Regions from separate parts of the Kitasatospora saccharophila genome, predicted to be linked through region 1. Evidence: predicted binding sites of a transcription regulator. Region 1 holds the regulator's gene; the other holds the start of a gene.

Region 1 (3,983 bases):
ACTGGGTGCCGGGCCGGATGTCGACCTCCTCCAGGCCGTCGAGGGTCTGCAGCGGCACCTGGGTGCCGAGCGACGCGGCGGTCATCGGGATGGTGACGGTGCAGTGCAGGTCGTCGCCGCGCCGCTGGAAGGTCGGGTGGCTGGTCTCGGCGATCTCGACGTACAGGTCGCCGGCGGGGCCGCCGCCGGGGCCGACCTCGCCCTCGCCGGCCAGCTGGATCCGGGTGCCGTTGTCGACGCCGGCCGGGATCTTGACGGTGAGGGTGCGGCGGGCGCGGACCCGGCCGTCGCCGGCGCACTCGGGACAGGGGGTGGGGACGACGGTGCCGAAGCCCTGGCACTGCGGGCAGGGGCGGGAGGTCATGACCTGGCCCAGGAAGGACCGGGTGACCTGGGAGACCTCGCCCTTGCCGCGGCACATGTCGCAGGTCTGCGCGGAGGTGCCGGGGGCGGCGCCCTCGCCGCTGCAGGTGGTGCAGGTGACGGCGGTGTCGACCTGGAGTTCCTTGGTGGTGCCGAAGGCGGCCTCCTCCAGGGTGATCTCCAGCCGGATCATGGCGTCCTGGCCGCGGCGGGTGCGCGAGCGCGGGCCGCGCTGGCCGGTCGCGGCGCCGAAGAAGGCGTCCATGATGTCGGAGAAGCCGAACCCGGCCGCGCCCGCGCCGAAGCCGCCCGCGCCGCCGCCCGGCGACAGCGGGTCCCCGCCGAGGTCGTAGACCTGACGCTTCTGCGGGTCGGAGAGCACCTCGTAGGCGGCGTTGATCTCCTTGAACCGCTCCTGCGTCTTCGGGTCCGGGTTGACGTCCGGGTGCAGTTCACGGGCGAGGCGCCGGAACGCCTTCTTGATCTCGTCCTGCCCCGCGTCGCGTCGGACGCCGAGTACCGCGTAGTAGTCCGTGGCCACCAAATGCTCCGGTTTGTTCCGCCTCTAGAAGTGCCTGCGACAGCACGCTGCCTGTTGCGCCGTTCCGCTGCGCCGTTCCGCTACGACTCCGCCAGGATCTGGCCGACGTACCGTGCCACCGCGCGCACCGCCCCCATTGTGCCCGGGTAATCCATCCGGGTCGGACCGATCACTCCCAGCTTTGCCACGCTCTGGTCGCCCGAACCGTAACCGACCGAGACCACGGACGTGGAATTGAGCCCCTCGTACGCGATCTCGTGGCCGATCCGGACCGTCATCGCCGAGTCCGCCGTCTCACCCAGCAGGCGCAACAGCACCACCTGCTCCTCCAGGGCCTCCAGGACCGGGCGGATGGTGAGCGGGAAGTCGTGGCCGAAGCGGGTCAGGTTGGCGGTGCCCGCCAGCATGATCCGCTCCTCGTTCTGTTCGGCCAGCGCCTCGAACAGGACCGTCAGCACGGTGCTGACGGCGGGCCGGTCGGCGGGCTCGAAACCGGCCGGCAGGTCCTCCAGGACGGTCGGCACCTCGGGCAGCCGGCAGCCGCCCGCCATGCCGTTGAGCTTGGCCCGCAGGTCCGCCAGCAGGGCCTCGCCGACCGGGGCGGGGCAGTCGACCATCCGCTGCTCGACCCGGCCGGTGTTGGTGATCAGCACCAGCATCAGCTTGGTCGGGGTGAGCGACACCAGTTCGATGTGCCGCACCGTGGAGCGGGTCAGCGAAGGGTACTGGACCACCGCGACCTGCCGGGTCAGCTGGGCGAGCAGCCGCACCGTCCGGGCCACCACGTCGTCCAGGTCGACCGCGCCCTCCAGGAAGTGCCGGATCGCCCGGCGCTCCGGCGGGGTCATCGGCTTGACCTCGGCGAGCCGGTCGACGAACAGCCGGTAGCCCTTGTCGGTGGGGATCCGGCCCGCACTGGTGTGCGGCTGGTGGATGTACCCCTCCTCCTCCAGCGCGGACATGTCGTTGCGGACGGTGGCCGGGGAGACGCCGAGGTTGTGCCGCTCCACCAGGGCCTTGGAGCCGACCGGCTCCTCGGTGCCCACGTAGTCCTGGACGATCGCCCGGAGCACCGCGAGCCGCCGCTCGTCCAGCGGACGGGCGGACGGGCGCGGGTCGATGAGTCGGCCGTCGGGCTTGCCGTCGTCCGGCATGGGGCACGCACCTCCGTCGTCGTCCGTTGTTCCGGTGTCCGCTCCGGCCTGGCACTCAGCTGGGCAGAGTGCCAGAACCGTACGTGCCAGTGTACGGCCCGGGCCTGACGGCAGGAACGGTGCGCCCGCGTGATCCTCGTCCGAAGAAGGTGCGACGCGCCCGGAGGTCGTCCGGTTCCCACCGAATTCCCACCGTTTCGGATGGTGCCCGCGGGCCCGCCCGGTGGCAGCATCGAAGGCGAGCGGGGCAGCCGGGCGAGCGGCCGGGCCCGGCCCGCGCGAGGCAGAGGAGGAGCAGCGATGTCCGCTTCCCAGCACTCCAGGTTCGCCCCCGACCGCGGCCTGACCGGTCGGATGGTCACCACCATGTTCCTGATCGGCCTGCTCTACGTGGGCTTCACCGGCCTGCTGATCGTGCTGCTGCGCGGCGCCTGGCCGCTGGTGGTGCTGATCTCCGGCGGCCTGTTCGTCGCCCAGTTCTGGTTCTCCGACAAGATCACCGAACGGGCGATGGGCGCCCACCGGGTCACCCCCGAGCAGTACCCGCAGCTGCACGGCGCGGTGGACCGGCTGTGCGCGCTGGCCGACATGCCCAAGCCCCGGGTCGCGGTCGCCGACAACGACATGCCCAACGCCTTCGCCACCGGCCGCAACCCGCAGAACGCGGTGGTCTGCGTGACCACCGGCCTGCTGCGCCGACTGGAGCCGGAGGAGCTGGAGGGCGTGCTGGCGCACGAACTGTCGCACGTCGCGCACCGGGACGTCGCGGTGATGACGGTCGCCGGGTTCCTCGGCGTGCTGGCCGGCGCGATGACCAGGATCGCCCTGTACGGCGGGATGATGGGCGGCGGCAACCGCAACAGCAACGACCAGAACGCGGCGATCGCGATGGTGCTGATCCCGCTGGCCTCGATGGTGGTGTACGCGGTCAGCTTCCTGCTGACCAGGCTGCTCTCCCGCTACCGCGAGCTGGCCGCCGACCGGGCCGCCGCCCAGCTGACCGGGCGGCCCGCGGCGCTGGCCTCGGCGCTGACCAAGGTGACCGGGCAGATCGCCGCCATCCCGACCAAGGACCTGCGGCAGTCCCAGCCGTACAACGCCTTCTACTTCGCCCCGGCGCTGAGCGCCAAGGAGGCGGCCTCGCAGCTGATGTCCACCCACCCGTCGCTGGAACAGCGGCTGGCGCAGCTGCGGAAGGTCTCCGAAGAACTCGGGCAGTGAGCCCGGCCACCGACCACCAGTGAGGAGCCTTCCGCGTGGGATTCCTGGACGCCCTGTTCGGCCGCAGTAAGCCGGTCAAGCCGGACCTCGACCAGCTGTTCGGCATCCCGTCGGCGGCGCTGACCCTGCGGGCCGCCAAGGGGTTCGAGCCGACCGGCCTCGGCTCGGTCTGCTTCGCCGCGGTCGAGGGCGCGGCCTTCACCGAGGTGCAGCAGCAGGTCCGGGCGCTGCTGGACGCGGACACCGGGCGCGGCGGGATCCCGGTGGAGGCGTCCCGGGACTCCTACGGCTACTCCTGGCTGCTCGCCCGGCACACCCCCGACGAGCTGCCCGACCTGGTCAACGACCTGCACGCGGTCAACAGCGAGCTGGAGGCCGGCGGCTTCGGGCCGCAGCTGCTCTGCTCGCTGGTCGGCTTCCGGGACGGCGAGGGCCGCTCGCTGGCGCTGGTGTACCTGTACAAGCGCGGCACCTTCTACCCGATGTGCAAGGTCGCCGGGCAGGAGAAGCGGGACAACCCGCTGGAGATCGAGGTCTCGAACCTGCTCCGGGACGACCTGCGGGTCGAGCCGGACCTGTCGCGCTGGTTCCCGGTCTGGGGCGCGCCGGGCATCGAGGGCTGAACCCCGGCCGCCCGAAGCCTGCCGCGCCGTCGGCCCGGCGGGGGCGCGGTCCGTAGACTGCCGCCCATGCGGAGCAGGGAG
Region 2 (3,983 bases), on a different contig from region 1:
ACACCCCCCCACGCCCCGACCCCACGCCCGAGGAGCCCGCATGAGCGCCAACGTCCGCATCCCGACCATCCTGCGCACCTACACCGGCGGCGCCGCCGAGGTGACCGCCGAGGGCGCCACCCTGGCCGCCCTCATCGCGGACCTGGAGGCGAACCACGCCGGCATCGCCGCCCGCCTGCTGGACGACACCGGCAAGCTGCGCCGCTTCGTCAACGTGTACGTGAACGACGACGACGTGCGCTTCGCCGAGGGCCTGGAGACCGAGATCAAGGACGGCGCCTCGGTGTCGATCATTCCGGCGGTGGCCGGCGGCTGCTGACCGCCCCGCATTCCCGCGGCCGCCGTTTGGTTCGGAATTCAATTTTCCGGACCGGACGGCGGCTTCGTGTTCGGCCGGGCTCATTGCCCCGGTTACCTGCGGTTTTCCCGCCGGGCGGGGCGGCGGAATTCCGCCGGGGGTCGGGGAGTAGAGTTCCGGTCAGGTCCGTTACCCCCCACGGCCCGGTTCAATCCCCCTTTTTCTGCACCGCCCCGCGCCTCCCCGCCCCGCACCGCACCGCGCCCCGCCCGTGCAGGACCCCGCTCCGCCCCGCCCGTCGGGACCGGCGCCGGCCCGGCCCGCCGCCCTTTCTCGCCCGACGCGGCCCGGTGCCGCCCGTTCTGTCAGGCCGCCGTCAGAATTGTTCCGGCGTTTTGCGGTGCCGCGTCCGATATGTCCAGTGGCAATTGTCGGGCGGTGCGCCTTTCGCCCCGGCATATCCCCTGCGGGGCCCGGAGTTTCCCCGGAAATTGGGCCTGTTGCAGAGGGCGCATATCCGGATACATTCAGCCGCGACAGAGGCTGCGCCGTACGGGGGGGAGTCCCCAGGCCGGCCTTCCAGACCTCCGGGTCCGCGTCCCGCGGATCTCTGAAGGGCCAGCACAGCACAAGGGGAGTTCGGAATGGCTCAGGGCACCGTCAAGTGGTTCAACGCCGAGAAGGGCTACGGCTTCATCGCGGTCGACGGTGGAGCGGACGTGTTCGTCCACTACAGCGCGATCCAGATGGACGGCTACCGCACCCTGGAAGAGGGCCAGCGGGTCGAGTTCGAGATCTCGCAGGGTCAGAAGGGTCCGCAGGCCGACATGGTCCGCGCCGCCGGCGCCTGAGGCACCGGCTGACCGCACGGCCGCAGGCCGGGCACAGAACGCCACAGGCAGGCCCGCCCCGACGCGACGGCGTCCGGGGCGGGCCCGTCGGCTTTTCCGGGCGTTTCCCGGGCCCCGCAGCGCCCCCGCCGGGCCGCGCCGGGGCCCCGCCGGGGCCGTGGCAGGGCCCCAATGGGCTTGCACTCGCCACCCGAGAGTGCTAATCATTGGCGTTAGCACTCACCGTGTGAGAGTGACAAACGGACCGGGCCGGTGAGGCCCCGGAAGCGGTAGGGGAAGGGACCCCCGCTCTCCTGGGCCGTCCGTCGCGGGCACCCCTTGGTCCGAGCAGTCGACCGTGTCCCGGAGGACCACTTCTGATGGCCAAGATCATCGCCTTTGACGAGGAAGCCCGCCGCGGCCTTGAGCGTGGCATGAACCAGCTTGCCGACGCCGTGAAGGTCACGCTCGGCCCCAAGGGTCGCAACGTCGTCCTGGAGAAGAAGTGGGGCGCCCCCACGATCACCAACGACGGTGTCTCCATCGCCAAGGAGATCGAGCTCGAGGACCCGTACGAGAAGATCGGCGCCGAGCTGGTCAAGGAGGTCGCCAAGAAGACCGACGACGTCGCGGGTGACGGCACCACCACCGCCACCGTGCTCGCCCAGGCGCTCGTCCGCGAGGGTCTGCGCAACGTCGCCGCCGGCGCCAACCCGATGGCCCTCAAGCGCGGCATCGAGAAGGCCGTCGCCGCCGTCTCCGACCAGCTGCTGGCCCAGGCCAAGGACGTGGAGACCAAGGAGCAGATCGCCTCCACCGCCTCCATCTCGGCCGCCGACACCCAGATCGGCGAGCTCATCGCCGAGGCCATGGACAAGGTCGGCAAGGAAGGCGTCATCACCGTCGAGGAGAGCAACACCTTCGGCCTGGAGCTCGAGCTCACCGAGGGCATGCGCTTCGACAAGGGCTACATCTCCGCCTACTTCGCCACCGACCTGGAGCGCATGGAGGCGAGCTTCGAGGACCCGTACATCCTCATCGCCAACTCCAAGATCTCCTCGGTCAAGGACCTGCTCCCGCTGCTGGAGAAGGTCATGCAGAGCGGCAAGCCGCTCGTCATCATCGCCGAGGACGTCGAGGGCGAGGCCCTGTCGACCCTGGTCGTGAACAAGATCCGCGGCACCTTCAAGTCCGTCGCCGTCAAGGCCCCGGGCTTCGGCGACCGCCGCAAGGCCATGCTCGGCGACATCGCCATCCTGACCGGCGGCACCGTGATCTCCGAGGAGGTCGGCCTCAAGCTGGAGAACGCCGGCGTCGACCTGCTCGGCACCGCCCGCAAGGTCGTCATCACCAAGGACGAGACCACCATCGTCGACGGCGGCGGCGACAGCGACCAGGTCGCCGGCCGGGTCAACCAGATCCGCGCCGAGATCGAGAACTCCGACTCGGACTACGACCGCGAGAAGCTCCAGGAGCGCCTCGCCAAGCTGGCCGGCGGCGTGGCCGTCATCAAGGCCGGCGCGGCCACCGAGGTCGAGCTCAAGGAGCGCAAGCACCGCATCGAGGACGCGGTGCGCAACGCCAAGGCCGCCGTCGAGGAGGGCATCGTCGCCGGTGGCGGCGTCGCCCTGCTGCAGGCCGGTGTCGCGTTCGACAAGCTGGAGCTGGAGGGCGACGAGGCCACCGGTGCCAACATCGTCCGCGTGGCCCTGGAGGCCCCGATCAAGCAGATCGCGACCAACGCCGGCCTCGAGGGCGGCGTCGTGGTCGAGAAGGTCCGCAACCTGCCCGCCGGCCACGGCCTGAACGCCGCGACCAACGAGTACGTCGACCTGGTCGCCTCCGGCATCATCGACCCGGCCAAGGTCACCCGCTCCGCGCTGCAGAACGCCGCCTCCATCGCGGCGCTGTTCCTCACCACCGAGGCCGTCATCGCCGACAAGCCGGAGAAGGCCGCCGCGGCCGCCGGCGGCGGCATGCCGGGCGGTGACATGGACTTCTGATCCCCTTCGGGATCCGACGTTCCACGCGTTCGCTCGTGAGGGCGGCCTCCTTCGGGGGGCCGCCCTCGCGGCGTTCTCGCCGGGGTCACCCCTTCGTGGGACGCTGGGGCCATGGACGGTTTCGGCGGCTCCGGGTCGGACTACCTTGAGGGCGAACAGCGTCATGAGGAAGAGGGGAGGCCGACGATGGCGGTCATGGCGGTCGAGTCGGGCCAGCAGTGGTCCTATCTGCTGGACACCTGGCGGGAGCTGGACGCCCCCGAGGGCTGGCGCGCCGAGATCGAGGGAGGCCGGATTCAATTGGTGCCACCGCCGGGCAATCAGCACAACCGCATTGCCCAAAAGATCAGCCGGGTTCTAGGACGGCATCTGCCGGACGAGGTCGGCGTCTACCAGACGCTCGGAACACGGATCGCCAGGTTGGAAAAGCTGTACATTCCCGACCTGGTGGTGGTGGAGGAAGCACTCATCCCCGCAGAGGACAACGATCCGATCGACGCGTCGGACATCCTGATGGCCGTCGAGGTCACCTCGCGCAGCACGGCCCGGCAGGACCGGACGAAGAAGCTCTGGGGCTACGCGCACGCGCCCGTCCCGCTGTACCTGCTGGTCGACCGTTTCGACCAGCCGGGGCCGACGGTGACGCTCTACTCGGAGCCGTCTGACGGGGCGTACGGGCAGAGCGTGCGGGTGCCGTTCGGGAAGCCGGTCGAGCTGCCGGAGCCGTTCGGGATCACCCTGGACACCACGGGCTTCCCGCTGCCGTAGCCGGGTGCGGGACAATGGGCGGATGGCCAGTTCCGACATCGAAGCCGCCCTGCACAGCGCGCGGGCACTGATCCTCGCCGACCT

Evidence for each region. The regulator HrcA, encoded in region 1, represses chaperone genes, less so after heat shock. The targets are predictions, from matches to a motif close to TTNGCACTCNGNNNNNCNGAGTGCNAA.
Region 2: the regulator HrcA is predicted to act here: its motif matches at 1,362-1,388, upstream of groL (chaperonin GroEL).

The regions. Positions count from the first base shown of each region.
Region 1 is NZ_BAAANS010000002.1:164,454-168,436, forward strand. Features, by position in the region: gene dnaJ (molecular chaperone DnaJ) at 1-904, opposite strand, end outside; gene hrcA (heat-inducible transcriptional repressor HrcA) at 985-2,058, opposite strand; gene htpX (zinc metalloprotease HtpX) at 2,359-3,279, shown strand; gene pspAB (PspA-associated protein PspAB) at 3,315-3,902, shown strand; gene ABD345_RS02580 (DUF3097 domain-containing protein) at 3,969-3,983, shown strand, end outside.
Region 2 is NZ_BAAANS010000038.1:41,633-45,615, forward strand. Features, by position in the region: gene ABD345_RS25595 (MoaD/ThiS family protein) at 41-319, shown strand; gene ABD345_RS25600 (cold-shock protein) at 943-1,149, shown strand; gene groL (chaperonin GroEL) at 1,509-3,131, shown strand; gene ABD345_RS25610 (Uma2 family endonuclease) at 3,243-3,899, shown strand; gene ABD345_RS25615 (hypothetical protein) at 3,922-3,983, shown strand, end outside.